Regions from separate parts of the Duganella violaceipulchra genome, predicted to be linked through region 4. Evidence: predicted binding sites of a transcription regulator. Region 4 holds the regulator's gene; each other region holds the start of a gene.

Region 1 (7,887 bases), on a different contig from region 4:
CGACCAACCTGGTGTTCGTGCGCCTGATGCGCGACGTCGCCAAGTACTACATGTTCCAGACGCCGGGTTCGTCGGCGTCGCTGCTGGCCGACGCCGACGATCCGCGCCGCGCGCAATACCTGGCGCGCTTCGCGGACAAGGAAGGCAAGGAGTTCCTGGGGCGTTTCTACGCCAAGTACAAGGGCAAGCCGGAGTCCGAGCTGGACAAGATCCTGCTGGCCAATATCCGCAGCACGCCGGTGCGGCTGGCGGTGATCCATCGCACCGTCTATCCGACCGCCAGCCTGCCGCAGTTCGCCGCCTTCCTGAAGGACAACCTGCCGTCGCAGAACGAGGTGCCGGAAGAGCGCGTGGCCAAGCTGTACGACCAGTATGCGATCGACAAGTGGTCGCTGGCCGACCGCGGCTACCTGGCCAGCGTGCACCCGCTGGAGCTGTGGATGGCGGCCTACATGCGCCTGCACAACGGCGCCACCTTGTCGCAGATGACGGCGGCCAGCGAGAAGGAGCGGCAGGAGGTCTATCAATGGTTGTTCAAGACCCACCACAAGCACGCGCAGGACAAGCGCATCGCCGGCCTGATCGAGGTGGAAGGCTTCATGGAAATCCACAAGCAATGGAAGAAGATGGGCTATCCGTTCGAATCGCTGGTGCCGTCGTATGCGACCACGCTGGGCGCTTCGGCCGACCGTCCGGCGGCGTTGGCGGAGATGATGGGGATTATCGTCAACGGCGGCGTGCGCAAGAGCAGCCAGCGTATCAGCTCGCTGCACTTCGCCGAGGGTACGCCTTACGAGACCGTGGTCACCAAGGGCAAACCGACCGCCAACGAGCAGGTGCTGTCGCCGGAGGTGGCGCGCGTGGTGGCCGACGCGATCCGCGGCGTAGTGTCGGACGGCACCGCCAAGCGGGCGCGCATGGCCTTCGTCGGATCGGACGGCAAGGTGATCCCGGTCGGCGGCAAGACCGGCACCGGCGACCAGCGCTTCGATGTGTATGGCGGCGGCGGGCGCCTGATCGAGTCGCGCTATGTGAACCGTTCGGCGACGTTCGTGTTCAACATCGGCGAGCGCTTCTTCGGTTCGATGACGGCCTACGTGCACGGGCCGGAATCGAAGAACTACGACTTCACCAGCGCGCTGCCGGTGCAGCTGCTGGTGGTGCTGGCGCCCAACCTGATGCCGCTGATCGAGCCGCATCCGATCGCCAAGCCGGGGCCGACGCCGCCGGTGATCGTCAAGACCGGCGGCAACGCCACCGCGTCCGTGACGCCGCCGCTGCAGGCCTGCGGCGGCTAAACAGGGGGGGCAAACACGGGGGTCAAGTCTGACATTCGGACACGGGCTGTGCCGTAATAGCCGTTACGGCAGAGCCCGTGTCCGAATGTCAGACTTGACCCCGGGTTGATTTGTAGGCAATGTATCAGCCCATGAAGCCGATACGCCACCATATGTCCAAAATCCTCAAGTTCACGCAGTTCTCCGTGCGGGACTTGTTTGTCGCCGCCGCGCCCACCATCGCCCTGATCGCCGGCGTCTGCCTGCTGGCCTACTGGCTGGTGGACCCGGCGCCGCCGCGCACGGTGCGCCTGGCCACCGGCCAGGAAAACAGCGCCTACGCTGAGTTCGGCAAGAAATACGCGGCCGCGCTGGCCAAGCACGGCGTCAAGGTGACGCTGGTGCCGTCCGCCGGCTCCGGCGAAAACCTCAAGCGCCTCAAGGCCGGCGAAGTCGATATCGCCTTCGTGCAGAGCGGCTCCACCAACGAGGAAGCGGCCGAGCGCGAAGGCCTGACCTCGCTGGGCAGCCTGTTTGTCGAGCCGCTGTGGCTGTTCCTGCGTGAGACCAAGGGCAAGCCGCCCATCACCCAGCTGACCCAACTGAGGGGCCTGAAGATCAACTTCGGCGCCAAGGGCGCGGGCTCCTCGCGCCTGTTCCGCCAGGTGCTGGAGCTGAACGGCGTCGAGAAGGGTGAGGTCGAGCACTTCTCGCTGGCCAACACGCCGGCCACGGTCGAATTGCTGGAAGGCCGCATCGACGGCCTGGTGTTCACCTCGGCCCCGGAAGCGCCGCTGATCCAGATGCTGCTGCAAACGCCGGGCATCAAGCTGTTCAACTTCAACCAGGCGGAAGCCTACGCCCGCAAGCTGCCCTTCCTGACCCACGTGGTGCTGCCGCAGGGCATCGTCGACCTGGGCCGCGACATCCCGGCCGAGGACTACAAGCTGATCGCCCCGACCGCCACGCTGGTGGCGCGCGACGACCTGCATCCGGCGTTGGTGGATTTGTTCGTGCAGGCGGCCGCCAACATCCACAGCGGCGCCGGCTGGTTCTCGCAGCAGGGCCAGTTCCCGTCGGCCAAGTACACCGAGATCCCGGTCGACGCCGAGGCGGCCAAGTACTACAAGAGCGGCCCGCCGCTGCTGCAACGCTATATGACGTTCTGGCTGGCCAATTTCTTCGACCGCATGTGGGTGGTGGTGGTGGCGCTGGGCGCGTTGATACTGCCGCTGTCCAAGGTGGTGCCGCCGCTGTATGTGTGGCGCATCCGTTCGCGCGTCTACCGCTGGTACGGCCAGCTGCGCGCGGTGGAGCAGGCGGTGGAGGAGGCGTCGGATGACACCCGCATGCAGGTCTACGAGGCCCAGCTGGTGCGCCTGAACGAGATCGAGGACCTGGTCAACCAGGTGTCGATCCCGCTATCGTTCGCGGACGGCTTGTACGGCCTGCGCAGCCACATCCAGTTCGTGCGCAAGCGTATCCAGTTCCTGATGGGCGAGTCGGCGCCCGCCCCGGACGATGAGGCGGTGGCAGTCTAGGCGCCGGTCCAGGGCAGCTCGGCCTTGCACCAGCCGCTGACGTGCTTGCGGTGGCCGTGCTCGTCCTTGTCGCCCTCGAAGCCTTCCAGGATGTCGTAGCAGTGCTGGTAGCCGTGTTCGGTCGCCAGTTTGGCGGCGTTGCGCGAACGTACACCGGAACGGCACAGGAACAAAATCACCTGGTCCTTGCGCGCCACCGAGTTCAGCTGCTCAATGAACTCATGGTTGGCGATCCCGCCCGGATACAGACTCCACTGGACCGCACCATGTTGGGCTTCCGGTATCGCCACCCGTCCCACCCAGTCGCGCTCGGCATGGGTGCGCACATCGACCAGCTTGACCGCGTTGTCGGCGCTGATCAGTTCATAGGCTTCCTGCGGCGTCACGGCGCCGGCATAGGGCCAGTCTTTGCTGCGGCTGCGGGCCAGCGCAAGAATATCGTCTATTTTGCTCATGTCATGTTCCAGAAATAAGTTTGAGTTTATTATAGGCTTCCTGCGCCCGCACCACACGCGGGCGCACCAATCCAGTGCATTTTTCAGGAATCTTCCAAAAATGCACAAAACAGGTGCAATATCTCGAATGCGCACCCAGTTGGTGCGGTGTTGCGATGCCTCAAATAGTGGCACTTTGTCTTGCCGGCGGATTTTAGATTCATTTTGCCGGCAAGTTCAAAGACGCTATCGACATAAGCTGATGAGTTTTAAGCTGGCACGGATACTGCTTACCAAGAGCGCACGAGTCCCACATTCCTTTAGGAGATACGCATGGCAATGACAGCCGCAGAAGTTCTGAAAATGGTCCAGGAAAACGAAGTCAAATTCGTTGATTTCCGTTTCGCCGACACCCGTGGTAAAGAACAGCACGTCACCGTGCCTGTGTCGCACTTCGACATCGACAAGTTCGAATCGGGTCACGCCTTCGACGGTTCCTCGATCGCCGGCTGGAAAGGCATCGAAGCTTCGGACATGATACTGCTGCCAGATCCAAACACCGCGAACATCGACCCGTTCATGGAAGAGACCACGCTGTTCATGCAGTGCGACGTCATCGAACCGGCCGACGGCAAGGGCTACGACCGCGATCCGCGCTCCATCGCCAAGCGCGCTGAAGCCTACCTGAAATCGTCCGGCATGGGCGACACCGCCTACTTCGGCCCTGAGCCAGAGTTCTTCATCTTCGACAGCGTGCGCTGGAAGATCGACATGTCCGGCTGCTTCGTCAAGATCGATTCGGAAGAAGCCTCGTGGACCACCGGCGAGAAGCTCGAAGGCGGCAACACCGGCCACCGTCCGACCGTCAAGGGCGGCTACTTCCCAGTGCCACCAGTGGACAGCTTCCAGGACATGCGTTCGGAAATGTGCCTGATCCTGGAATCGCTGGGCATCCCGGTCGAAGTGCACCACCACGAAGTGGCTGGCGCTGGCCAGAACGAAATCGGCACCAAGTTCTCGACCCTGGTCGAGCGCGCCGACTGGACCCAGAACCTGAAGTACGTGGTCTGGAACGTGGCCCACAGCTACGGCAAGACCGCCACCTTCATGCCTAAGCCTATCGTTGGCGACAACGGTTCCGGCATGCACGTGCACCAGTCGATCTGGAAAGACGGCGTCAACCTGTTCGCCGGCGACGGCTATGCCGGCCTGTCCGACACCGCGCTGTACTACATCGGCGGTATCATCAAGCACGCCAAGGCGCTGAACGCGATCACCAACCCAGGCACCAACTCGTACAAGCGCCTGGTTCCAGGCTACGAAGCTCCAGTGAAACTGGCGTACTCGGCCAAGAACCGTTCGGCTTCGATCCGTATTCCACACGTGGCCAATCCTAAGGGCCGCCGTATCGAAACCCGCTTCCCGGACCCACTGGCCAACGTCTACCTGTGCTTCGCGGCGCTGCTGATGGCCGGCCTGGACGGTATCGCCAACAAGATCCACCCGGGCGAGGCAGCATCGAAAGATCTGTACCACCTGCCGCCGGAAGAAGACGCACTGATCCCAACCGTGTGCGCTTCGCTGGAAGAAGCGCTGGACAACCTGAACAAAGACCGCGAGTTCCTGACCCGTGGCGGCGTGTTCAGCGATTCCATGATCGACGCTTACATCGAACTGAAAATGCAGGACGTCCAGCGCATGCGCATGACGACTCACCCTGCCGAGTTCGACATGTACTACTCGCTGTAATGGCAACGCACCGGCGGCGCCGGTGCTTGTAATGCAGCAAAAAAACGCGGGGCGAGCAGAGCTTTCCCCGCGTTTTTCTTTGGATGTTGTATATTCGGGATGGATAGTTCCACCCACGGATTACGAATGACAACTAGTATCAAACGATGTATGTTGCTGGCGCTGCTGGGCTGCGCTACTGCCCAGGCGCAGATCTACAAGTGCGTCACGCCCAACGGCAGCATCGAGTACACCGACATCAACCGCGGCAGCTACTGCAAGTCGATGGACTTGCCGGGCACCGTGATCCCGGCGCCGCCGCGCCGCCAGGGCACGCCCGCGCGCAGCGGCAGCGTGCCGGCGCCGGCCAGCACGCCGGGCGACTTTCCGCGCGTCGACAGCGCCGAACAGCGCGCCCGCGACGCCGACCGCCGCGGCATCCTGGAAGAAGAGCTGAAGAACGAGGCGCAAAGGCTGGCGGAGCTGCGCAAGGCGTTCAACAACGGCGAGCCGGAACGGCGCGGCGACGAGCGCAACTACGCCAAGTACCAGGAGCGGGTGGCCGGCATGCGCGACAACATCGGCCGCTCGGAAAAGAATATCGAAGCACTGAAACGTGAGATCGCGAATATCCGATGACGAGTTTACTATGAGCCTTATGAGTAATCACGACGGCAAGCACCGCCCGCCGGCACTGGCGGGCCTGGAGCTGCTGGCTTCGGCCGTGGTGCTGCTGGACGCCGACGGCCAGTTCGTCTACGCCAACGCGGCCGCCGAGAATCTACTGGAGAGCTCGCTCAAGGCGCTGTCGCGCCAGACGCTGAGCGCGCAGTTCCTCAACCCCGGCGAGCTCGACAACATCTGCAACCAGGCGCGCGAGCACAAGTTCTCCGACCTGCGCCAGGACCTGATGCTGGAACGGGCCGGGCGCGACGCGCTGCATGTGCACAGCATCGTCTCGGCGCTGGACGAGCCGCCCGGCCACATCCTGATCGAGCTGCGCGAGCACCTGCAACACCTCAAGCTGGACCGCGAGGAGCGCATCCTCGACCAGAGCCAGGTCAACAAGGAGCTGATCCGCAACCTGGCGCACGAGATCAAGAACCCGCTGGGCGGCATCCGCGGCGCCGCGCAGCTGCTGGAGATGGAGCTGCCGGCGCTGCACGCAGGCCAGCTGCGCGAGTACACCCAGGTCATCATCAAGGAAGCGGACCGGCTGCAAACGCTGGTCGACCGCCTGCTGGCGCCGCACCGCCGGCCGCACATCGTCGGCGACGTCAACATCCACGAAGTGCTGGAGCGCGTGCGCAGCCTGATGCTGGCCGAGTTCCCGTCCGGCCTGACGATCCTGCGCGACTACGACGCCTCGATCCCCGAGTTCCGCGGCGACAAGGAGCAGCTGATCCAGACCGTGCTCAACATCGCGCACAACGCCGCCCAGGCGCTGGCCAGCCGCATCGACGCCGGCGATGCGGAGATCGTTTTCAAGACGCGCGTGGCGCGCCAAGTCACCCTGGCCAAGGTCCGCTACGGGCTGGCATTAGACTTGCATATCATTGACAATGGACCGGGCATCGCACCCCAGATCCGCGACCGGATTTTCTATCCCCTGGTATCGGGCAGGGAAGGCGGCAGCGGCTTGGGGTTGACCCTAGCGCAGACCTTTGTGCAGCAGCACATGGGTGTGATCGAGTGCGAGAGCCGGCCTGGATATACGGACTTCCGCATCCTGCTGCCACTGCCATAAGCCCAGGCGGGCAGGGGGCGGATGCCGGGTCCCTTGATTGACGATCCATATTGCGGGATACACACAACACATGAAGCCAATCTGGATAGTAGACGACGACGAATCGATCCGCTGGGTACTGGAAAAAGCACTGGCACGGGAAAACCTGGCCACCAAGAGTTTTGCCAACGCGCGCGACGCCATCGCCGCGCTGGAGTTCGAGACGCCGCAGGTGCTGGTGTCCGACATCCGCATGCCGGGCGACTCCGGCCTCGACTTGCTGCAGCTGGTGAAGTCGCGCTTCCCCGGCCTGCCGGTCATCATCATCACCGCCTTCTCCGACCTCGATTCGGCCGTCGCGGCCTTCCAGGGCGGCGCCTTTGAATACCTGGCCAAGCCCTTCGACATCGACAAGGCCGTCGAGCTGATCCGCCGCGCGCTCGACGAGAGCCTGCGCGAGACCAGCGTTGAATCGGGGCCGTCGGAGACGCCGGAAATCCTCGGCCAGGCGCCGGCGATGCAGGAAGTGTTCCGCGCCATCGGCCGCCTGTCGCAATCGAACGTGACGGTGCTGATCACCGGCGAATCGGGCTCGGGCAAGGAGCTGGTGGCGCGCGCGCTGCACAAGCACAGCCCGCGCGCGGCGCAGCCCTTCATCGCGCTCAACACGGCGGCGATCCCGAAGGACTTGCTGGAGTCCGAACTGTTCGGCCACGAGCGCGGCGCCTTCACCGGCGCGCAGACCACGCGCCGCGGCCGCTTCGAGCAGGCCGAGAACGGCACACTGTTCCTCGACGAGATCGGCGACATGCCCTTCGATCTGCAGACCCGTTTGCTGCGCGTGCTGTCGGACGGCCACTTCTACCGCGTCGGCGGCCACCAGCCGCTCAAGGCCAATGTGCGCGTGATCACCGCGACCCACCAGAACCTGGAGCAGCGTGTGCGCGAAGGCTTGTTCCGCGAAGACTTGTATCACCGCCTCAACGTGATCCGCCTGCGCCTGCCCAGTTTGAGGGAGCGGCGCGAGGACATCCCTATTTTGGTGCGCCACTTCCTGGTGCAGAGCGCCAAGCAGCTGGGCGTGGAAGCGAAGCGCATGAGCGACTCCACGCTGCAATTTCTCAGCGGCCTGGATTTGCCGGGCAATGTGCGCCAGCTGGAAAACCTGTGCAACTGGATCA
Region 2 (7,887 bases), on a different contig from region 4:
TCATCAGGTACAGCGCGCCAATGCCGACACCCTGGATGATGGCCGGGCTCACCCAGCCCCAGCCGTCCGGCAGCAGCGCCGTCAGCAGGCCGCGCGCCATCACGGCCAGCGCCAGCAGCAGCGAGGACAGCACCAGGTAGCGCCGCAGCAGGGTGCCGGCGCTCCAGCCGCGGCCCAGCGCGGCGGCGCCGGCGATGAAGAAGAAACCGATGATCAGCGAGGCGATGGCGATGCGTTCGGCGACCGGCAGCTCCAGCAGCCAGGCGCCGGTGAACACGCCGATCGCCGCGCCCAGCGCCGGCAGCAGGTAGCGCCGCCAGACGCGGCGGCCGGCCTGCTCCCACAAGGCCGAGGCGTCCAGCGCGTAACCGGCGAACAGTAGGGCGTTGGCGAAGGGAATGGTCAGGAAGTCCGGCAGCGTGCCGCGCAGGAACAGCAAGCCCCAGGCCACGGCCTGGCACTGCCTGGCCATGCCCCAGGTGGCGGCGGCCGCAGGCAGGCCGTCGCGGCGCCGCTGCTGCTCAAAAAAGAACAGCGCCGCGCACAGGCTCAGATTGCCCAGCGCCAGCGCCAGTACCAAAGTTTTTATATCCATGACCTGGGGCGGGTCAGACCTCGTGCTCGACGTTGGTGCTGCCGTCGCCCATCTTGCTGGCCCAGGCCTGGGAGAAATAGGCCTTCTCGTCGTCGGTCGGCGCGTCGTGCCAGAACACGATCAGCGTGCCCTTGTGGTCGTGCAGCTGGCTGACTTTTTCGATAAAGGCCGGCTTGCCGGCCACGTCCGCCAGCGCCGCCACGTAGCCGTACACGCGCAGCAGGCGCTCCATGCGGTCGGGTTCGGTGAAGCTGTTGGTGGCGGTAAGCGTTGGGTGGTCTAAAAACATCGTCTCTGTCTCCATGGAGGCCGCCGGAGGGGCTGGCCTATGCTATCGCCAATGTACCTACAAATGTTGCTTCTGTAAATGCAATGTGGCTTACTGGCCGGCATGCTACTATAAATTGACCTTGCAAATCCACAATATGACTGCCCCCCCGCCCTCCCATCTGCCGCAAGTGCATACGCGCGGCGACAAGCGCTCGCTCGAATTCCAGCCCGGCATGGTCCAGAGCGAGATGCGGCTGTCGCGTCCGGACCACCTGGTGCTCAGCTATGCGCGCGCGATGATGTGCTTCGTGCTGTTCCAGCCCAGGCCGGAGCACATCGTCATGGTCGGGCTGGGCGGCGGCTCGCTGGCCAAGTTCTGCTACCGCTACCTGCCGCACAGCCGCATCACCGTGCTCGAGCTGCGCGCCGACGTGATCGCGCTGCGCGAGCAGTTCGCCATCCCGCGCGACAACGCCCGCTTCCGCATCATCCAGGCCGACGCCACCGCCTACATGGCCGGCCTGGCCGGCGCCGCCGACGTGCTGCTGGTGGACGGCTTCGACGCCGAGGGCTTGCCGCCGGCGCTGGGCAGCGCCGCCTTCTACGCCGACTGCCGCCGCGCGCTGCGGCCCGGCGGCGTGCTGGTGGCCAACATCTTCAGCTACGATCCGCAGTACGGCCCCATGCTGCGGCGCCTGCGCGAGACCTTCCAGGGCCGCATCTGCTGGTTCCGCGGCATCGCCGGCAACAACCGCATCCTGTTCGCGGTCAAGGGCGGCAAGCCGTCGCCGGCGCTGGCCATGCAGCGGAAGGTGGCGCGCAGCCACGGCCTGGGCTTCGCCCTGTTCAACCGTCTGCTGGCGCACTGGATCGTGCTGCGCCTGAGCTGGAACCCCGCACTGCCAAGCGGGGTCCGACCCCGTACGGGGTCGGACCCCTAAGTGGTGCGGCTGGCCCATCGCTGGAGCGTGCCGGGTTGGACTACGCTATTTTTTGGCCGGCAGGCCGCGCACCGCCACCACTTCGATCTCCACCAGCGCCTTGGGCACCACCAGCGCCGCCACCTGCACCGTGGCGCGGGCCGGCTTGTTGGGCTGGGCCGCCGTGCCGAAGTATTCCTTGTAGGCCTCGTTCATGGCAGCGAAATCGAGCTTGCCGGCGCCGTCCGCCACCAGGTAGACCCGCATCTGCACCACGTCGCCCAGGCCCAGGCCCTGCTCGCGCAGCGTGGCCTCGAACTGCTTGAGCACGTCCGCCGTCTGCGCGCGGGTGTCGCCGTCGAACGATTTGGCCAGCTTGCCCGAGACGTACAGCGTGTCGCCGGCCCACACGGCGCTGGCGATGGCGCTGTCGGCGCTCTGCAGGTGCTGGACCTTGACTTGGGCGGCGGCCGGCAAAGGGACCAGGGCAGCCAGGGCGGCCGACAGCAGTGCGATGGAGGCGGTCAATTTCATGTTCATCCTTTCAGGGAAAGTTCAGGCGCGCACCCGCGCCGCCAGTTGTTCGATCACGTGGTGGGCCGACAGCACCGCGCCCTCCTGCCACGAACTGAGGTAGCCCAGGTACTCGCCGGCGAAGTAGATCGGGCCGTCAGGCTGTTGCAGCAACTGGTAGACGGTGTCGTACTGTTCCGGCTTCCACTCGGCCCAGGAGCCCAGGCTGTACGGCACCTTGGGCCAGGCGATGTTGACGCCGTCGCGCACCATGCGGCGGTAGCCGGGGTGGATCGCCTCGCCGGCCGCCAGCGCCTTCTCGATGCGCTCGGCCAGCGGGTACTGGCCCATGTCGTCGCCGGGGAAAGCGCCGAAGCAGTAGGAGCCGACCAGCACGCCGTCGGCCTGGCCGATGCCGTGCGAGGGATAGAGGATTTGCGTGACGTCGCGGCTGGTCCACGACAGGCCGCCGTAGATGCCGTCGTCCTGCTCCCAGAAGCGGCGCGGCGCGTAGAACGCGGTCTTGGCCGAGCGCGCATATTCGACCTCGGCGATGGCCTGCCGGTAGGCCGGCGTGAAATCGTTGGGGATGCCGCGCAGCACCGACAGCGGCAGGGTGCAGATCACATAATCGCTGTCGATGACGATGTGGTTGCCGCCGCGATGGCAGACCACGCGCGCGCCCTGCGCCGTCTTGCGGATTTCATCGACCACGGTGTCGTAGCGGATCACCGGCCCCACCCGCCGGGCGAACGCCATCGGAAAGCGGTCCATGCCGCCCACCGGTTGCAGCATGGTGCCGGCCTGGTCGAAGTCCTCGGCGAAGGATGCCTTGAACTGCCAGAAGTCGGCCCGCAGCAGCTGCTCCAGCGGCAGCGGCGCGCGCACCGCGCCGTGCGGCAGGCCCGGCGCCGGCGTGGCGCTGTAGCCGCTGCGCGCGCTGCCGGCGTAGCGGCCGTCGCGCTGCAAATCGCCGAAGCTGGCGATGGCGCCAAGCAGGCGCTCGCGGTCTTGCTGGCTCAGTTCCTGGTCCAGCTTGCCGGTGGAGACGGCCTTGCCCAGCAGCTCGCCGAAGTAGCCGCGCGTGTCGCCCAGCACCTGGCGCGCCTGCACCGGCTTGCCGCCAAAGACGCCGTCGTCCTGCAGCAAGGCGGCGCGGTCGTCGTTCATCATGATTTCCAGCGGCACGCCGAATTCGCGGCAATAGCCCAGCACCGCGCGGTGGTGGTGCGAGATGCGCGCCGGACCGGGGTTCAGATACAGGTGCGGCGCCTTGGGCCAGCGCGCCTGCTGCACGCCGTCGCTCTGCTCGAAGCGGTCGCCGCCGCGGACGGTCCAGCTGCGCCCGCCGGGACGGTGGCGCGCTTCCAGCACCGCGCAGGCGAAGCCGGCCTTGCCCAGCTGGTAGGCCGCCGTCAGGCCGGCCACGCCGGCGCCGAGAATGGTGACGCGCTTGCCCTTGCCCAGTCCGCCGGGCAGCACCGGCGGCCCCCGGTAGGCCAGGTCCTCGCCCCAGGCCAGGCTGGCGCAGCCCAAGGCGTCGAGCGCGGCAAACGCGGCCGCGGCGCCGCCGCTACGGGCGATGTGCGCAAGAAAGCTGCGGCGGCTGACGACAGGAGCGGATTTCATGCGCGATACTCCTCCAGGGCTGGGGACATGGCAATATAACATCAATTCCGCCCCGGACCGTGGCTTGCATAAGACAATCCCGTCGCCCCCAAGGGGCCAAATAACTGTCGCAAAAGCATGAGTTATGACACACTAGAATCATCCGCCAGCCCTGTCGTCCCCACCCAGAAAGCGCCGTATGCCGCTGTTCTCCAAGCCACCGCCGTTTTCGCTGGCCGCGACGCTGACACTGGTCACCGGGATGGCGGTCACCGGCATGCTGTTCGTGGCGGTCAGCGCGCTGGAGTACGGAAAAATGGAGCTCAGTTTCCAGCAGCGCGCCCAGGTGCGGGCGGCAGCCATCCGTCGCGGCCTGGACGACACGCTGGAGCTGGTCACCATCCTCAACGACCTGGTCAAGTCGGTCGGCCCGGTCAGCCGCGAACAGTTCGGCGATTTCACCCGGCCGCTGCTGGCGCGCTATCCCTTTGTGCAAGCTTTCAACTACCATCGCGTGCTGGACGACGACGGCGCGCGCCGCCAGGTCGCCGCGATGCAAGCGCACTATCCCGGCTACGCCATGTTCGACGGCCGCCACCAGCCGTTGTCGTCGCGCCCGCAGCATGCGATCGTCGACTACCTGGAGCCGCTGTCAGGCAACGAGGCGGCGTTCGGGCTGGACGTGATGTCGCTGCCGATGTCCAACACCATCAACCAGGCGGTGGCGGCCGGCGCCATCATGGCCACGCCGCTGCTGCGGCTGGAACAGGAACGGGGCAATCAGAAAGGTTTCGTGCTGCTGATGCCGGTCTACCGTCCCGGCGCGCAAACGACCACGGCGGCGCAACGGCGCGCGGCCTGGATCGGCAACACCGGCGCCGTCATCCGCTCCACCGACCTGATCCACAAGATCCTGTTCGCCGCCGACCTGCTGGACGACGCCTCGCTGGTGGTGCGGGTCTACGTCGGCGACGATGTCCGGCCGGACAACCTGATCTACAGCCTCGGCCAGCCGGGCCAGCAGACGGTGGCCGCCAAGCCTCTGCAGCGCTGGCTGGCCTTCGACTACCACGACCTCTACACCCGCACCTTCAGCGCGGCCGGCAAGGCCTGGCACGTGCAGGTGACGCCGCTGCCGCGGCCCTTCCTGGCCAGCCACCTGGGTTCGCTGTCGACCCTGATCGGCGGCCTGCTGTTCTCGCTGCTGACGGCGGCCTTCGTCAACTCGCTGGCGCGCCGCTCGGTGCGGGTGCAAGGGCTGGTCGACGAACGCACCAGCGCCCTGCAACTGAGCAATGAACGCCTGAACGAAGACGTCGCCGCCCGCAAGCGCACCGAGGAGGCGTTGCAGGAAAGCGAGCTGCGCTTCCGCCGCCTGCTGGCGCTGTCGTCCGACTGGTACTGGGAGCAGGACCCGCAATTCCGCTTCACCAGCATCACCAGCGGTTTCTTCGACAAGGGCAAGCAGGACCCGGACAGCTTCATCGGCAAGACGCGCTGGGAACACCATCCGGAAATGCTGCAGGCGCGCTGGGGCCAGGACCACATCGCGCTGCTGGAAGCGCACCTGCCCTTCCTTAACTTCGACTACGCGCTGCCCGGCACCGACGGTCAGCTGCACTGGTTCAGCATCAGTGGCGAGCCGCTGTTCGACAAGGATGGCGTGTTCAAGGGCTATCGCGGCACCGGCACCGACATCACCGAGCGCAAGCTGTCCGAGCAGCGCATCCACCACATCGCCCACCACGACGTGCTGACCGGGCTGCCCAACCGCGTGTTGCTGCAAGACCGGCTGACGCAGGCGGCCGCCTTCGCCAACCGCAGCGGCAACCCGCTGTGGGTGATGCTGATCGACCTGGACCGCTTCAAGTTCGTCAACGACAGCCTGGGCCACAAGGCCGGCGACCTGCTGCTCAAGACCGTGGCCCAGCGCCTGCAGGACAGCGTGCGCGAAAGCGACACCGTGGCGCGCCTGTCCGGCGACGAGTTCGTCGCCATCCTGACCGAATACCCGGACGAGGCGCTGTCGCTGGACGTCACGCAGCGCATCATGCAGGCGGTGGCGCAGCCGGTGCTGCTGGAGGGGAAGGAGTTCTTCGTCACCTGCTCGATCGGCGTGGCGGTCTACGATCCGGACGGCACGCCGGCGCAGCGCCTGATCGAGCACGCGGACATCGCCATGTACCGCGCCAAGAAGCTGGGCCGCAACAACACCCAGTTCTACCAGCCGGCCATGAACGAGGAAGCGCTGGAGCGGGTGCGCATCGAGACGGCGCTGCGCAGCGCGCTGGAGCGCGATGAATTCGTGCTGCACTACCAGCCGCAGGTGGACCTGCGCAGCGGCCGCATCGTCGGCATGGAGGCGCTGATACGCTGGCAGCATCCTGAGCTGGGCATGGTGGCGCCGTACCGCTTCATCGGCCTGGCCGAGGAGACCGGCCTGATCGTGCCGATCGGCGCCTGGGTGCTGGCCACCGCCTGCGCGCAGGCCAAGGCCTGGCAGGATGCGGGGTTCGGTCCGCTGCGGATCGCCGTCAACCTGTCGCCGCGCCAGTTCGGCGAGCCCAACCTGCTGGCGTCGATCGCGGCGGTGCTGGAGCGGACCGGCCTGCCGCCGTCCTGCCTGGACATCGAACTGACCGAGGGCCTGTTCATGAACGACGTGGCGCTGGCGGTGGAGCTGCTGCACAAGCTCAAGGCGCTGGGGCTGGCCTTGTCGATCGACGATTTCGGCACGGGTTATTCCAGCTTTTCCTACCTGCGCAAGTTCCCGATCGACGTGCTGAAGATAGACCGTTCCTTCGTCAGCGACATCGGCGCCGACGACGAGGCGGCCATCGTGGTCTCCATCATCGCGCTGGCGCACAACCTCAAGCTGCGGGTGATCGCCGAAGGCGTGGAGAGCGAGGCGCAGCTGGACTACCTGCGGCGCAACGGCTGTGATGAAATCCAGGGCTATTACTTCAGCCAGCCGGTGCCGGTGGCGGCTTTCGAGCGGCTGCTGGTCGAGGGCAGGAATCTGCTGCCGCAGCCAGTCGCTATATAAGCCTTGAAGGCGACCGCTGGGTAGTGCCTTGAAGATTCGACAAGCTCATTTATCACCAACCAGCGCAACTGCCTTCCCGCTAACGGTGAAATGATGAGGGCCTAAATTTCACAGATGGGGGCGTAGGCGGATGGACGATGTAAGCCTATCCCAAATTGCCACCGCTTCGTCATCCGTTACGCTAGGCTTTTTACCACCAATCTGATTCTCTCGCATCCCCGAGTGCAGCTCCAGCTCCAGTACCGGTAAATACGGATTTTTCGGTTCACCTTGGCTAAGAAATGCAAATTCATGGGACTCTCCTGCGGCTTCCTGCGCAGGCATCCTGGCCAGTACTTCGTAACCCACCCATCGGCCGATTTCGCGCCTCCCTCGTCTCAAGTTTTTGATCCGTTCATGCCAAGCTCCTTGGCCACTGCTCCGTGCAATCTGCTCAGCTTGACCTATCCTCGGCTCTAGCGCATCGGATGGCACAAGAATATCTTTATTGGTTAGTGAAAGCGAAAAGTGAACATCTGGGTAGCTTGTCAATCTAATGCCCAGGCCAACCATTTCGAAGCTAGATTTTCCTGCGTCCTTCACAAAACCATCCTCAATGCATACGCCAGTTTCAGCAGGGATTTGCAGATCGCTGCGACTACGAAACAAGGGCGCCATCGAGTTGAGTTCTAGCACAACCGTGCTGTACTTTTCAGGAGAACCGCTCGCCTCAGCATTCTGCATGACGATATCGTCATCGACCTTCACATAGGACTCAATGTTATAAAAAGCAAAGCTCGCGCTGCTGACACCAAAGACAATCTTCTGACCAGGGGCCAGGCCGTTAATTACTTTTCCAACCATTGAGTCTTTGCCTCGTAAAGCACCATATACATCAGGTTTTTCCTTCTGTATTTGCGCCAGTCTTTCAGCGATCATGCCCTCCATTTCATTCG
Region 3 (7,887 bases), on a different contig from region 4:
TCCATGCCAGCTCGCCGTAGGCGTTGGCGTTCGGGACGCCGGGCAGCCGGCTGCCTTCTGTAACCACGCCAAAGCCTTGATCATAGACGGCGCGCAAACTGGTCAACGCCGCCCGCGCGCTCAGGCCATGATTCCATGCGGTCTCTAACGAGAGCTCCATCCCTTGGCGCAACGTGCTGCTGGCGTTGCGATAGCTGGTGCGGCCGCCGACGCTGCTGTCGACCACCAGTTCGTCGCGGGTGCGGACCTGGAAGACAGCGGCGTTGATGCGCGTGACATCGCCCAGCCGCGCCTTGATGCCGGTTTCAAGATGGGTGCTCTGCGCGGCCTGCAAACGGAAGTTGAAGCCGCCGCCGGTGCCGGAGTAAAACAGCTCATTGAGCGTCGGTGTTTCGAAGCCGCGCGCTGCGCTGGCGTACACGTTCAACGCCGGCGAAAGGCGGTACAGCAGTCCGAGCACCGGCGTGGTGTGGCTGTATTCGAGGCTGCCGCTGTCGTTGCCGTTGTTGAGGAAGTGGTCCTCCACCGAGAACTTCACGCTGCTGTGGCGCAGGCCTGCGCTCACCATCCATGCGCCTGACTGCCACTCCGTCTGCACATACGGATCGAGGCTGGTGACCTTGTCGTCCTCGTCGCGGCGCAATGCGCCCTTCACGCCGAATTGCGTGCCGATGAAGTTTTCGTAGCCCCGGCGAGCGTCGCTGGAGCGGCCGTACTCCAGGCCGACGGTGGTACTGAGCTTGCCTCCAGCGAGTTCGCCCACGTGCAGCCAGTTCAGGTCCGTGCCGTGAAAGTCACGGTCGAAATCGACCACGCCACCGGAGTGCGTGGCCGGCGCCTGGAAGGCCTTGGAAAACGCCTGGTACTGGATTACGCCGCGATTGCCTCCGTAAGCGGTCACGCGCAAGCGGTCCTCGCCGAAGCGCTGCTCCCAGCTGGCGCCGATCTGCTGGTGGTCGATGCTCTTGCGGGTGTTGTAGCGGTCGGCCAGTGTGCGTTTCGGGTTTTGGGTATCGGTGGCGTCGATCTCGCCGGCGCGCGGGTCGCGCTGGTAGGTGGCCCAGGCAGCGCCCAGCGCATCCTGGGTGTCGTCCTGGCGCAGCGCGTTGGCGACGATGGTCAGGTTGGCGCCGGCCATCGGCGCCAGCGTCAGCTTGACGAAAGCCTGGTCGCGGGTGGCGGCGCTGTGGGCACGGTAGCCATCGGTTTCGAAACGCGAAGCATCCAGCACATAGCCGATGCCTGCCTGCTTGCCCTGCACATTCAGGTCGACCTTGCGGCTGCCGTAGCTGCCGGCGGTCAGCGTGGTCTCCACCGATGGCGGGCCTTCGCCGTCGCGCGTGAACATCTGGATCACGCCGCCGGAGTGATTGCCGTAGAGGGCGGAAAAGGGACCGCGCAGCACTTCGATGCGTTCGGCCATGTCGAGGTTGAAGGTGGCGGCCTGGCCTTGGCCGTCCGGCATGCTCGCCGGGATACCGTCTGCAACCAAGTGCACACCGCGCACGCCGAAGGCCGAACGGGCGCCGAATCCGCGTGAGGAGATCTGCAGGTCCTGTGCGTAGTTCTGGCGGTTTTGCGCCACCAGACCAGGAACGGCGGCCAGCGCCTCGCTGGCGTTGACGCGCGCCTGGCTGTCGCGGATGCGTTCCGCATCGATGACGTCGATGGCGGCCGGCATGTCGAACACAGTGTGTCCGACGCGGGTGGCGCTGACCACCACCACGTCCGCCGGCGGTGCGGCATCGTCGGCCGCCATGGCGCCGCCGCTCAGGGCAAACAGCGCCGCCACCGCGTTCAATGGGAAAAAGGCTTGCTTCATATTGTCTCCGTTTTGGTCTGGGTTGTACCGGACCAGTAAGCAATATACCTGCCATCCCGATCTTGCGGTGGCACGCCGATTGCAACGGTGATGGCATTTTCCTGAAAGGCGATATCCATGAACAGCTCTCGCATCCTGTCTTCCCTGGTCTTTTTGCTGTGCGGCCCGGCGATGGCCGCTCCCTTTGCCTATGTGCCAAACGAGAAGTCGGGCAGCATCAGCGTGATCGACACGTCCAGCGACGCCGTTGTGCGCGAAATCGCCGCCGGCAAACGGCCGCGGGGCATCGCTGCCGATCCAGGCGGTGTGCGGTTGTTCGTGACCGACGCCGCCAGCAACGCACTGCTGGTCATCGATACCGCCAGCGGCGCCACGGTGCGCCGCATCGCGTTGGGCAAGTCGCCCGAAGGCGTGAACGTATCGGCGGACGGCCGGTATGTGGCGGTGGCGGTCGAGGAGAGCAACAGCGTGACCTTGATCGACGCCGGCTCCGGGCAGGTGCTGGCGGATATCGCCGTGAAAGGCAAGAACCCCGAGCACGCGGTCTTTAGCCCGGACGGCCGCTGGCTGCTGGTCAGCGCGGAGGAGGCCGAGCAGGTCGACGTGATCGACGTCGCCGCGCGGCGCCAGGTCGGCGCGGTGGCCGTGGGACTGCGACCGCGCGGCATGGGATTCAGTCCCGATGGCGCCCGCGCCTACGTCGCTTGCGAATTGGCAGGCGCGGTGTACGTGGTCGACATGGCGACGCTGGCGACGACGGCGCGCATACCGGCCGGGAAGAACGCCAACGGCATCGCAGTGCATCCCAGTGGCCGGCAGGTTTATGTGTCGAACGGCGTTGACGCCAATGTGATGGTGATCGATACCGCCACCAACGCCGTCAGCGCCACCATTGCAGTTGGCAAGCGCCCCTGGAACATGGCCTTGACGCCGGATGGCGCCAAGCTTTACGTGGCAAACGGCCGTTCGAATAGCGTGTCCGTGATCGATACCGCTGCTGCGGCGAAGCGGGCCGATGTCGCGGTCGGTGAATTGCCATGGGGCGTGGTGATCCGCTGAAGAGCTGCTCCATAGTCAAACACCTGTTCCAAACCTGAACAGGTGTCACTGTCCAGGCACCGCTTCCCCGTGCCGTCCGCCCCTGTATTCCATGCGACGCACCGGCAAAAACGCAGCTGGCACGGTGCTTGCGAAAAGGAGAGGGCGCACTACCCACCGCCGCGTTACGCGGCCTCATAAAATCACAGCAGAAAGAGGACGACATGAATCTCGCAGACATCAGCAAATTGGGCGTTGCCAATCCATTCAAGCAACGCTACGACAACTACATCGGCGGCAAATTCGTCGCCCCGGTCAAGGGCGAATACTTCGGCAACATCACGCCGATCACCGGCCAGGTATTCTGCGAAGTGGCCCGCTCCACCGCGGAGGACGTCGAGCTGGCGCTGGACGCCGCCCACGCAGCCAAGGATGCATGGGGCAAGACCTCGCAAACCGAGCGGGCCAACATCCTGAACAAGATCGCCGACCGGATGGAGGCCAACCTGGCGCTGATCGCCACCGCCGAAACCATCGACAACGGCAAGCCTATCCGCGAAACCACCGCCGCCGACATCCCGCTGGCGATCGACCACTTCCGCTATTTCGCCGGTTGCATCCGCGCGCAGGAAGGCTCGGTCGCGCAGATCGACTCCGAAACCTACGCCTATCACTTCCATGAGCCGCTGGGCGTGGTCGGCCAGATCATCCCATGGAACTTCCCTATCCTGATGGCGGTGTGGAAGCTGGCGCCGGCGCTGGCCGCCGGCAACTGCGTGGTGCTCAAGCCCGCAGAGCAGACGCCTGCCTCCATCATGGTGCTGCTGGAAGTGATCGGCGACCTGCTGCCACCCGGCGTGCTGAATGTGGTCAACGGCTTTGGCCTGGAAGCGGGCAAGCCGCTGGCATCGAACAAGCGCATCGCCAAGATCGCCTTCACCGGCGAAACGGGCACCGGCCGTCTGATCATGCAGTACGCGGCGCAGAACCTGATTCCTGCGACGCTGGAACTGGGCGGCAAATCGCCGAACATCTTCTTCGAAGACGTGATGGATGCCGACGACGCCTTCTTCGACAAATGCCTGGAAGGTTTCGCAATGTTCGCGCTGAACCAGGGCGAGGTATGCACCTGCCCGTCGCGCGTACTGATCCAGGAATCGATCTACGAAAAATTCATCGAACGCGCGCTGGCCCGCGTGGCGGCGATCAAGCAGGGCAATCCGCTGGACGCCAGCACCATGCTGGGCGCGCAGTCCTCGCACGAGCAGCTGGAAAAAATCCTGTCCTATATCGATATCGGCAAGCAGGAGGGCGCCGAATTGCTGGCCGGCGGCGAACGCCATCTGCAGGGCGGCGACATGAAGGACGGCTATTACGTGACGCCGACCGTCTTCAAGGGCCACAACAAGATGCGCATCTTCCAGGAAGAGATCTTCGGACCGGTGGTGTCGGTGACGACCTTCAAAGACGAAGCGGAAGCACTGAGCATTGCCAACGACACCATGTATGGCTTGGGCGCTGGCCTGTGGACGCGCGACGGCTCGCGCGCCTTCCGTGTCGGCCGCGCGATCCAGGCTGGCCGCGTCTGGACCAATTGCTACCACCTGTATCCAGCGCATGCGGCCTTCGGCGGCTACAAGCAGTCGGGCATCGGCCGCGAGAACCACAAGATGATGCTGGACCACTACCAGCAGACCAAGAACCTGCTGGTCAGCTACAGCCCGAACGCACTGGGCTTCTTCTAACCATGGACCACATCATCGCCCGCGTTACGGCTACACCGGCGGCGCTCGACCTGATCGCGGTCCTGCGTAGCAGTCACGGGCCGCTGATGTTCTTTCAATCCGGCGGCTGCTGCGACGGCAGCACGCCGATGTGCTACCCCGCCGGGGAGTTTTCCATCAGCGACACCGATGTCTACCTCGGCAATCTGGACGGGACGCCGTTCTACATGGGCAGCGAGCAGTTCGAGTACTGGGAACACACCCAGCTGATCATCGACGTGGTTGACGGGAACGGCGGCATGTTCTCGCTCGATAACGGCACGGGCAGGCGCTTCCTGACCCGTTCGCGCCTGTTCAGCGACGAAGAGCTGGCGGCCTTGAAGCCGCCCGCATAGCAGCACACCACAGCAAAAACCAAAACATAAAAACCGGAGAAGATTGTGCAGAAAAAAGTCATCGCAACGCTGGCGGGGATATCCTTCCTGTCGCTGGCACAGGCGGCCGACGTCACGTCGGCCATGCTGAAGAACGCGGCATCGAGCACCGACAGCGTACTGTCGTTCGGCATCGGCTCGGAGGGCCAGCGCTATTCGCCGCTGACCCAGGTGAACACCAAAACCGTGGCCAAGCTGGTTCCGGCGTGGTCCTTCTCGTTCGGGGGCGAGAAGCAGCGCGGCCAGGAATCGCAGCCGTTGATCTACAAGGGCAAGATGTTCGTCACCGCCTCGTACTCGCGCATCTTCGCCGTGGACATGAAGACCGGCGCCAAGCTGTGGAAGTATGAGCATCGTCTGCCGGACGGCATCATGCCTTGCTGCGACGTGGTCAATCGCGGTGCCGCCTTGTTCGGCAACCTGGTCATCTTCGGCACGCTCGATGCGCAGCTGGTGGCGCTGGACCAGGACACCGGCAAAGTCGTGTGGAAGGAAAAGGTCGATGACTATGCGGCCGGCTATTCGATGACGGCGGCGCCGTTGATCGCCGACGGCGTGCTGCTGACAGGCGTCTCCGGCGGCGAGTTCGGCATCGTCGGCCGCGTGGAAGCGCGCAATCCGCTGACCGGCGAATTGTTGTGGACCCGTCCCACCGTCGAAGGACACATGGGCTACCGCTACGACAAGGATGGCAAGGCCATCGAGAACGGCATCTCGGGTACGCTCAACAAGAGCTGGCCGGGCGACCTGTGGAAGACCGGCGGCGCCTCGACCTGGATGGGCGGCACCTACGACTCCAAGACCGGCCTGGCCTACTTCGGCACCGGCAATCCGGCGCCATGGAACAGCCACCTGCGCCCCGGCGACAATCTGTATTCGTCGTCGACGGTGGCGCTGGACGTGAAGACAGGCCAGATCAAATGGGCTTACCAGAACACGCCCAACGATTCGTGGGATTTCGACGGCGCTAATGAATTCGTCACCTTCGACATGGACGGCAAACGGTATGGCGGCAAGGCCGACCGCAACGGCTTCTTCTACGTGATCGACGCGAACAACGGCAAGCTGCAAAACGCCTTCCCGTTTGTGAAGAAGATCACCTGGGCCTCCAGCATCGACATCAAGACCGGCCGTCCGAACTTCATCGCCGCCAATCGTCCCGGCGATCCAACCAAGGGCGAGGAAGGCAAGAAGGGCAGCACGGTGTTCTCGGCGCCGGCCTTCCTGGGCGCGAAGAACCAGATGCCGATGGCTTACAGCCAGCAGACAGGCTTGTTCTACGTACCCGCCAATGAGTGGGGCATGGATATCTGGAATGAGCCGATCAGCTACAAGAAAGGCGGCGCTTACCTGGGGGCGGGCTTTACCATTCGTCCGCTGTTTGACGACTACATTGGCGCGCTGCGCGCGGTCGATCCCAAGTCCGGCAAGATCGTCTGGGAGGTCAAGAACAACGCGCCGTTGTGGGGTGGCGTGATGACGACGGCCGGCGGCCTGGTGTTCTATGGCACGCCGGAAGGCTACCTGAAAGCGCTGGACGCGAAGAGCGGCAAGGAGCTGTGGAAGTTCCAGACCGGTTCCGGCGTGGTCGCGCCGCCGGTCACCTGGCAGGATGGCGATACGCAGTATGTCGCCGTGGTTTCGGGCTGGGGCGGCGCGGTGCCGCTGTGGGGCGGCGAAGTGGCGAAGAAGGTCAACTTCCTTGAGCAGGGCGGCTCGGTGTGGGTCTTCAAACTGTCGACCAAGTAAAGATCTCTTGTAGTTTTTTTGGGCGGCTTCGGCCGCCTTTTTTTTCGGTCCAATTCTGAACAGTGCAACGGAACGCATGATCCGATTCTGCACAAACCCTGTATCCATAAGGCGCGCTTCTCCGGGCGTCGACGCGCAGGCATGCAAATTGCGATATGAGAGTTACATCGCCCGATGTGTGCAAACAATACTGGAGACTAAAAAAATGAAAACAATACTGATGATCGGTGCACTGGCCGTCGCTGGAACCCAAGGTGCGCAGGCTGTCGATTTCAAAGCTGGGGAATGGAATGTTTCACTCGGTGGCATCGTCAACGCCTACTACACGCAGGTGAGCTGCAACGGCGACGCGGTGGGCGGGTTGGCGCTGGGCGGCAAGGGGCTGGGCTGCGGTGGCGAGAATAATCGCACCACGATCGGCAATGGCCTGCTGCCGAATGGTCTCGTCACGTCGGCCTCATCGAAGCAAGGCGATTACGATGTCAAGGCGTTGATCGGAATGTACAACGCCACCGCCACCGACAGCGCAATCGCCGCCAATAGCGGCATCGATGTGCGCCAGGCCTACTTCACGTTCGGGAATGCGCAGATGGGCACCATCAAGCTTGGACGCGACAACGGCATCTTCGGCGCCGGCGCCATCTTCTCCGACATGACCCTGATCGGAGCCGGCGCACCGGTGCAGGCGACACAGCGCGGCAGGGTAACGCTGGGCCACATCGGCGCCGGCTACAGCTACGTGGGCTACTACGGCCAGATCGCCTACAGCGCGCCGAAGTCGGCATCCGGCATCGGCTTCGACGCGGCACTGGTCAGTCCTGTCGCCGATACGCCCATCGTCGCCGCACCGGTGTATTCATCGAAATCGAGCCCGCAGTTGCAGGCGCAATTGACCTATGCGGCCGACGGCTTCAAGGGCTGGCTCGGCGCCAAGACGCAAAAGTTCAGCGCTACAGCGCCGGGCGTCAAGGACTTCACCATGAACGGTGTTGAAGTCGGCGCTTCGTACCAGGCCGGCCCGCTGGGCGTACTGGCCAACTTCCAGGGCGGCAAAGGACTGGGCATATTGTCCGACGCCGACCAGGGCGATACCAAGACCAAGGCCTACTTCATGCAGGCT
Region 4 (7,887 bases):
GCCGACGCCGTGCTGGCGTAGGTGATCACCACCGCGCTGGCGCGGTAGATGCCGGCCGCCACCAGGCTCTCGCGCCGCGCCGCGTCGCCGTAGGACACGTGGCGGCCGGCGCTCTGCGCCTCCTGCACCCGCTCCGGGTCCAGGTCCAGCGCGTGGTAGTCGATATGCTCTTCGCCCAGCAGGGTCGCCAGGCTCTGGCCGCTGCGGCCGAAGCCGCACACGATCACGTGCTTGTTGGTCGACATGGTGCGGCTGGCGATCTTGGTCAGCGCCAGCGACTGCATCATCCACTCGTTGCTCGACACCTTCATGACGATCTGGTCCGACTTGGAGATGATGAACGGCGCCACCAGCATCGACAGCACCATCGACGCCAGCACCACCTGGATGATGAACGGGTCCATCAGGTGGCTGCCGCCCGCCAGGTTCAGCAGCACGAAGCCGAACTCGCCCGCCTGCGCCAGCGCCAGGCCGGTGCGCATCGACACGCCGTCGGTGGCGCCGAACAGCTTGGCCAGGCCGGCGATCAGCGCGAACTTCAGCAGCACCGGCCCGGCCAGCAACACCAGCACCAGCCACCAGTGGGCCAGCACCATCTGCACATTGAGCAGCATGCCGATGGTGATGAAGAACAGTCCCAGCAGCACGTCGCGGAAGGGCTTGATGTCCTCTTCCACCTGGTGCTTGTATTCGGTTTCGGATATCAGCATGCCGGCCACGAAGGCGCCCAGCGCGAGCGACAGGCCGGCGCGCTCGGTGATCCAGGCCGCGCCCAGGGTGATCAACAGCAGGTTGAGCATGAACAGCTCCTGCGAGCGCCGCTTGACCACGATGGTGAACCAGCCGCGCACCAGCTTCTGGCCGAAGAACAGCAGCAGCGCCAGCACGATCACGGCCTTGACGCCGGCCCAGGCCAGGGTCTCGACCAGCGCGTCCGGCCGCTGGCCCAGCGAGGGAATCAGGATCAGCAGCGGCACCACGGCCAGGTCCTGGAACAGCAGGATGCCGATGATCTTGCGGCCGTGCACACTCTCCAGCTCCAGCCGCTCGGTCAGCATTTTCGACACGATGGCGGTCGACGACATGGCCAGCGCGCCGCCCAGCGCGAACGAGGCTTGCCAGCCGATATGGATGCTCGAAGGCAGTTGCGTGGCGATGGCCCAGCCGAACAGCATGGTGGCGACGATGGTCAGCACCACCTGCGCCATGCCCAGTCCGAATACGATGCGGCGCATGGCCATCAATTTGGGCAGGGAGAACTCCAGCCCGATGGAGAACATCAGGAACACCACGCCGAATTCGGCCAGCGAGTGGAAAGCTTCGCTCGACTCGGCCAGGCCCAGCGCGTGGGGACCGATCAGGATGCCGACCGCCAGGTAGCCCAGCATGGGCGGCAAATGCATCATGCGGAAAGCGACGACGCCGAGCACCGCGCTCCCCAATAACAACAATGTTAATTCCAAGGGTGAAAACGTCATATCAACATAGCCAGTAAATATAATTTCGTTGTTTGTGGGCCGGCGGGGGCGTTATGTTGTGACTGGCAAGTTTTTTGCTTTCTCAATTCGGCTATACTTGGGCATGAGTGTAACCCATGAAAAAACAATGCTGAAAGCTTTTGACGCAAATATGGCCGCGCATGCGTTGCGGCTGGCCCGCGACACCCTGCGGAATGAAGCGGAGGCGATCGCCGCCCTGAACGCCCGCTTGGCCACCGACGACAGCGTGGTGCAGGCCATCGAATTGCTGCTGAACTGCAAGGGCCGCGTGGTCGTGTCCGGCATCGGCAAGTCCGGCCATATCGGCCGCAAGATCGCCGCCACCCTGGCCTCGACCGGCACCCCGGCGCTGTTCGTGCACCCGGCCGAAGCGGCCCACGGCGACCTCGGCATGGTGACCGCCGACGATGCCTTCATCGCCATTTCCTACTCCGGCGAAAGCGCCGAGCTGATGACCATCCTGCCGGTGGTCAAGCGCATGGGCAGCAAGGTCATCGCCATGACCGGCAAGCCCGGCTCCAGCCTGGCCGGGATCGCCGACGTCCACCTGAACGTGGCCGTGGACAAGGAGGCCTGCCCGATGAACCTGGCGCCGACCACCTCGACCACCGTCACGCTGGCGCTGGGCGACGCCATCGCGGTCGCGCTGCTGGACCTGCGCGGCTTCAAGGAAGAGGACTTTGCCCGCTCCCATCCGGGCGGCGCGCTGGGCCGCCGCTTGCTGACCCACGTGCGCGACGTCATGCGCAGCGGCGACGCCGTGCCGAAAGTCACCGCCGACGTCAAGCTGACCGACGCGCTGTTGGAAATCACGCAGAAGGGCATGGGCATGACCGCCGTGGTCGACGCCGACGACAAGCCGATCGGCGTGTTCACCGACGGCGACCTGCGCCGCATGATCGAGAAGGTCCAGGACTTCACCAAGGTCGTGATCCGCGACGTGATGCACGCCAACCCGCGCAGCATCTCGCCGGAAAAACTGGCGGTCGACGCCGTGGCCGTGATGGAACAGTTCCGCATCAACCAGATGCTGGTGACCGACGCCGACGGCAAGCTGGTCGGCGCGCTGCACATCCACGACCTGACCCGCGCCAAGGTGATCTGATGACGGATTTGACTTATGTGGAACGCGCCGCGCGCGTCAAGCTGATGATCTTCGACGTCGACGGCGTGCTGACCGACGGCAGCCTGCACTACGGCGCCGACGGCGAGGCGCTGAAGACCTTCAACGTGCATGACGGCCTGGGCATCAAGCTGCTGCAGGAATCCGGCGTGCAGACCGCCATCATCAGCGCGCGCACCTCGCCGCAGGTGATCAGGCGCGCGGCCGACCTCGGCATCGGCTTCCTGCACCAGGGGGGGCACGACAAGCTGACGCCGTTCAAGGCGCTGCTGGAAAAGACCGGCCTTACCGCCGAGCAGGTCGGCTTTATCGGCGACGACGTGGTCGACCTGCCGATCCTGACGCGCGTCGGTTTCGCCGTCGCCGTGCCGAACGGCCGCGCCGAAGTGCTGGAGCGCGCCCACCACACCACGGTGGCCGCCGGCGGCCGCGGCGCGGTGCGCGAAGTGTGCGAGCTGCTGCTGCACGCGCAGGGCAGCTACGAGCGCGTGATGGCGCAGTTCCTGGTTTGACGAGGATAGTCCATGCGTAAAAAAACAGCCCATCGCTGGCAGCTCACCGTCATCATGATGGTCGGCGCGTTTGTCGCCGTCGGCAGCTTCTGGCTGGTGCAGGTGGTCAACCAGGCCGGCCAGGATGCGCAGGTGGACCAGCACCGCAACGAGCCGGACTACATCATCGACCGCTTCAGCATGGTGCGCATGAACAAGGCCGGCCAGCCGGCCTACATCATCTCCGGCGAAAAACTGACCCACCGGCCGGTCGACGATGCCTCCGACATCGACAAGCCGACTGTGCACAGCCTGTCCGGCGACCAGCCGCCGATGAATATCAATGCCGACACCGCCCATGTCGACCAGGGCAATACGCGCGTCAAGCTCAATGGTAATGTGAGCGTGGTGCGCCCGGCCGGGCCGCAAGCGCAGGCGATGCGCATGACCACGCCGGCGCTGACCGTCTACCCGGACGAGGAACGGATGGAAACCGCCAGCCCGGTGGCGCTGGAAATGGGCAACGCCACCGCCAACGGCATCGGCATGAAGGCCAATAACGCCACCCGCGCAGTGCAGCTGGGCGGACGCGGACAACTGACGATGCCGCCGCGCGCCGGCCATTGAGGAAACAATGATGATGAATGGAATGACGATGAAGAAACTGATACTCTCGGCGGCGATGTTGTTGCTGGCGGCCGCTGGGGCCCACGCGGAAAAAGCCGATGCCAACAAGCCGACCAAGATCGACTACGACGACCTGCAAATCGACGACGTCAAGCAGATCAAGACGCTGATCGGCAATGTCGTGCTGACGCGCGGCACCTTGCTGATGAAGTCGCCCAAGGCGGTGGTGACCACCGATCCGGAAGGCTATAACTTCGTCGTGCTGACCAGCACGCCGGGTACGCTGTCGACCTTCCGCCAGAAGCGCGACGGCGCCGGCGACCAGTGGATCGAGGGCGAAGCCGAACGCATCGAATACAGCGACAAGACCGACCTGGTCAAGCTGTTCTCGAAAGCCAGGGTGCGCCAGCTGGAAGGCCCGCGCATGACCAGCGAAGTCAACAGCGAGTTCATCTCCTACGACAGCCGCACCGAACATTTCGACGTCAAGAACAACGTCTCCGGCGTCAGCAAGCCGGGCGCCGGCCGCGGCACCATGGTGATCCAGCCGACCATCCGTCCGGCCGCGCCGGCGGCCTCTGCACCGGCCGCGTCGACGCCGCCGGCCACGGAGAAGTAAGCATGGAACCATCCTGCGGTAGCACCCTGATCGTGCGCGGCCTGCAAAAGACCTACGGCAAGCGCCAGGTCGTGCATGACGTGTCCCTGCAAGTCGAATGCGGCGAAGTGGTGGGCCTGCTCGGCCCCAACGGCGCCGGCAAGACCACCTCGTTCTACATGATCGTCGGCCTGGTGCCGTCGGACGCCGGCAGCATCGATATCAGCGGCACCGATATCTCCTCGCTGCCTATCCACCGCCGCGCCTCGCTCGGCTTGTCCTACCTGCCGCAGGAAGCGTCGGTGTTCCGCAAGCTGACGGTGGAAGAAAATATCCGCGCCGTCCTCGAAATCCAGAAGGTGGACGGCAAGCCTTTATCCAAGGCTGCCATTGATGAACGGCTCAATACCCTGCTGGCCGATTTGCAAATCGAAAAGCTGCGCGAAAACCAGGCGCTGTCGCTCTCGGGCGGCGAGCGCCGCCGCGTGGAGATCGCGCGCGCACTGGCGACCAACCCGCGCTTCGTGCTGCTCGACGAACCATTCGCCGGGGTCGACCCGATCGCCGTGATTGAGATCCAGCGCATCGTGCGCTTTCTCAAGGAACGCGGCATCGGCGTCCTCATTACCGATCACAATGTGCGCGAAACGCTGGGCATCTGCGACCGCGCATATATCATCAACCAGGGCACGGTATTGGCTTCAGGCCGGCCAGACGACATCATCGCCAACGAATCGGTGCGTCGCGTGTATCTGGGTGAACACTTCCGTATGTAAAACCCATGAAACAGTCTTTGCAACTGCGCACGTCGCAGCACCTCGCGCTGACACCTCAGTTGCAGCAGTCGATCCGGCTGCTGCAACTGTCGACGCTGGAGCTGCACCAGGAACTGGAACAGCTGCTGACCGATAATCCGCTGCTGGAGCGCCTCGACGACCCGCTGGACCGCTCGCTGCGGCTGCTGTCGGACGGCGCCATCAGCCAGCAAGCCCCGGTCGGCGACGCGCCGCCCGAAGGCCCGCCCAACGCCCAGGAGGCGCCGGCCGCCGACGCCGACAACTACGACGGCCCGGCCGCCGACACCGAAAGCACCAGCAGCGACGCCGACGTCGACTGGAGCGACGCCGGCCGCAGCAAGGCGCCCGACGACGAGGACTCGCGTCCGCAACTGGAGGCCAGCCACTGCACCCTGCGCGAACATCTGATGGAGCAGATGCGGGTGACGGTGCTGGAGATGCGCGACCGCGCGCTGGTCGAGCTGATCATCGACGCGCTGGACGAAAACGGCTACCTCGAGGAATCGCTGGAAGAGATCCTGGCCCGCCTGCCGGAAGAGCTGGAACTGGAGCTCGACGAATTGCAGACCGCCCTGTCGATGCTGCAAAGCTTCGACCCGATGGGCGTGGGCGCGCGCAACGCGTCCGAATGCCTGGCGTTGCAGATCAAGCGCCTGCCGGCCATCCCGATGGTCACGCGGCGCATGGCGCTGACGATTGTTGAAAATCATTTGACCTGGTTTGCCCAGCGCGATTTCAACAAACTGAAGAAGGCGCTGCTGTGCGACGACGAAGATTTGCGCGAAGCACAAACCGTCATCCGCCAGTGCAATCCGCATCCGGGGTCGGCGTTCGCGTCGGACGTGTCGGACTACGTGGTGCCGGACGTGATCGTCAAAAAAGCGCGCAACGGCTGGCAAGTGAGCCTGAACAACGACGTCATGCCGCGCCTGCGCGTGAACGCCATGTACGCCAACCTGCTCAAGCAGGGAAAAGGCGAGGGCGCGATGGGCGCGCAGCTGCAGGAAGCGAAGTGGCTGATCAAGAATATGCGCCAGCGTTTCGACACGATTTTGCGCGTCGCACAAGCGATAGTAGAACGACAAAAGAACTTTTTCTCCCATGGCGCCGTTGCCATGCGCCCCCTTGTGCTTCGCGAAATTGCTGATACACTGGGTCTACACGAGAGCACTATTTCTCGTGTAACAACTCAAAAATATATGCTGACCCCGCATGGCATGTTTGAGTTGAAATATTTCTTTGGTAGCCATGTCGCCACCGAAGCGGGGGGGGAAGCAAGTTCGACGGCGATACGCGCACTCATCGTGCAATTGACAGGAGCAGAAGACCCTAAAAATCCTTTATCCGACAGTAAGATTGCGGACATGCTGGGAGAACAAGGCATGGTGATTGCGCGACGCACTGTTGCCAAATATCGCGAAGCGTTGAAGATCCCGCCAGTCAGTCTCCGTAAATCTTTGTAGTTATTTGGTTCCTGCGCGCCCGGCGGTAATGGGCTCCGCACTAACCGTAAGAAGCGACATTATCTTTAGGAGTGTGTATGAATCTCACCATCAGTGGACATCATCTCGAAGTGACCTCGGCCATCCGTGAATACGTGCAGAACAAGCTGGAACGCGTCACCCGCCACTTTGATCAAGTGATTGATATTGCTGTCATCCTGACTGTAGATAACCTCAAAGAGAAAGAGAAACGCCAGAAGGCTGAAATCAACCTGCGCATGTCGGGCAAGACCGTCTACGTGGAAAGCCTGTCGCAGGACCTGTACGCCGCCATCGATACCTTGATCGACAAGCTGGATCGGCAGGTCATGAAGTACAAAGCCAAGGTCCAAGAGCACGGCCACGATGCGATCAAGCATCTCCCGGATAGCTACGAACCCGCTGCCGCCGCCCTATAACAACGGCCCCGGCACCATCCAACTAAGGGCGCAGAGGCGCCCTTTTTTGCGCCCGCAGTAAAATAGGGTTTTCACCACGACCCTAGAGACTCCATGAGCGTATACGTCCACACCAGCGTCAGCAACGGAACCGGCTTCATCACCCTGGACCGCCCCAAGGCCTTGAACTCTTTATCGCTGGCGATGGTGCGCGATATCACGCAGGCGCTGCTGGCCTGGCGCGACGACAGCGGCGTGGCCGCCGTCGTCATCCGCAGCAGCAGCGAAAAGGCCTTCTGCGCCGGCGGCGACATCCGCTTCTTCTACGACGCCGGCCGCGCCACGCCGCAGGGCGGCAGCGCGCTGGTGGAGGATTTCTTCACCGAGGAATACGCGCTCAATCACCTGATCCATTTTTATCCCAAGCCCTACGTCGCGCTGATGGACGGCGTGGTCATGGGCGGCGGCATGGGCGTGGCGCAGGGCGGTCCGGACTGCCGCGTGCGCATCGTCACCGAGCGCACCAGGATGGCCATGCCGGAAGTGAACATCGGCCTGTTCCCGGACGTGGGCGGCAGCTATTTCCTGGCGCGCGCGCCGGGCCAGCTGGGCTGCTACCTGGGCGTCACCGGCGTCACCATCGGCGCGGCCGATGCGCTGCACGCGGGGCTGGCCGATCACTTTGTGCCGGGCAGCGAGATGGCGGCGCTGGCGGCGCTGCTTGAGTCGACTCCGGGGGCTGGCGTGGCCGCGGCCATCGCGGCCTTCGCGGCGCCATTCAAGGCCGCTGCCGGCGACAGCAAGCTGGCGGCCGAGCGCGCCGCCATCGACCGCCACTTCGGCGCCGGCTCGGTGTCCGCCATCGTCGCCTCG

The links. Region 4 encodes sigma-54, which starts transcription at its own class of promoters, with help from an activator protein. Its sites were predicted from a motif close to TGGCANGNAANCTGCTTT; they were not measured.
Region 1: the regulator sigma-54 is predicted to act here: its motif matches at 3,528-3,545, upstream of glnA (type I glutamate--ammonia ligase).
Region 2: the regulator sigma-54 is predicted to act here: its motif matches at 4,040-4,057, upstream of KVP70_RS19495 (flavin monoamine oxidase family protein).
Region 3: the regulator sigma-54 is predicted to act here: its motif matches at 2,999-3,016, upstream of adh (aldehyde dehydrogenase).

What each region holds. Positions count from the first base shown of each region.
Region 1 is NZ_JAHTGR010000007.1:599-8,485, reverse strand. Features, by position in the region: gene KVP70_RS14290 (transglycosylase domain-containing protein) at 1-1,298, shown strand, start outside; gene KVP70_RS14285 (TAXI family TRAP transporter solute-binding subunit) at 1,451-2,818, shown strand; gene KVP70_RS14280 (rhodanese-like domain-containing protein) at 2,815-3,273, opposite strand; gene glnA (type I glutamate--ammonia ligase) at 3,586-5,001, shown strand; gene KVP70_RS14270 (DUF4124 domain-containing protein) at 5,128-5,619, shown strand; gene glnL (nitrogen regulation protein NR(II)) at 5,630-6,727, shown strand; gene ntrC (nitrogen regulation protein NR(I)) at 6,798-7,887, shown strand, end outside.
Region 2 is NZ_JAHTGR010000010.1:149,335-157,221, forward strand. Features, by position in the region: gene KVP70_RS19475 (GGDEF domain-containing protein) at 1-595, opposite strand, end outside; gene KVP70_RS19480 (hypothetical protein) at 609-884, opposite strand; gene KVP70_RS19485 (spermine/spermidine synthase domain-containing protein) at 1,021-1,806, shown strand; gene KVP70_RS19490 (Rid family hydrolase) at 1,852-2,319, opposite strand; gene KVP70_RS19495 (flavin monoamine oxidase family protein) at 2,341-3,927, opposite strand; gene KVP70_RS19500 (bifunctional diguanylate cyclase/phosphodiesterase) at 4,106-6,952, shown strand; gene KVP70_RS19505 (T6SS immunity protein Tli4 family protein) at 7,061-7,887, opposite strand, start outside.
Region 3 is NZ_JAHTGR010000038.1:5,661-13,547, reverse strand. Features, by position in the region: gene KVP70_RS32205 (TonB-dependent receptor family protein) at 1-1,822, opposite strand, end outside; gene KVP70_RS32200 (beta-propeller fold lactonase family protein) at 1,940-2,881, shown strand; gene adh (aldehyde dehydrogenase) at 3,085-4,605, shown strand; gene KVP70_RS32190 (DUF779 domain-containing protein) at 4,608-4,979, shown strand; gene KVP70_RS32185 (PQQ-dependent methanol/ethanol family dehydrogenase) at 5,025-6,767, shown strand; gene KVP70_RS32180 (porin family protein) at 6,973-7,887, shown strand, end outside.
Region 4 is NZ_JAHTGR010000005.1:265,918-273,804, reverse strand. Features, by position in the region: gene KVP70_RS12055 (monovalent cation:proton antiporter family protein) at 1-1,478, opposite strand, end outside; gene KVP70_RS12050 (KpsF/GutQ family sugar-phosphate isomerase) at 1,606-2,604, shown strand; gene KVP70_RS12045 (KdsC family phosphatase) at 2,604-3,134, shown strand; gene lptC (LPS export ABC transporter periplasmic protein LptC) at 3,147-3,740, shown strand; gene lptA (lipopolysaccharide transport periplasmic protein LptA) at 3,769-4,359, shown strand; gene lptB (LPS export ABC transporter ATP-binding protein) at 4,362-5,114, shown strand; gene KVP70_RS12025 (RNA polymerase factor sigma-54) at 5,120-6,598, shown strand; gene hpf (ribosome hibernation-promoting factor, HPF/YfiA family) at 6,676-7,035, shown strand; gene KVP70_RS12015 (enoyl-CoA hydratase/isomerase family protein) at 7,129-7,887, shown strand, end outside.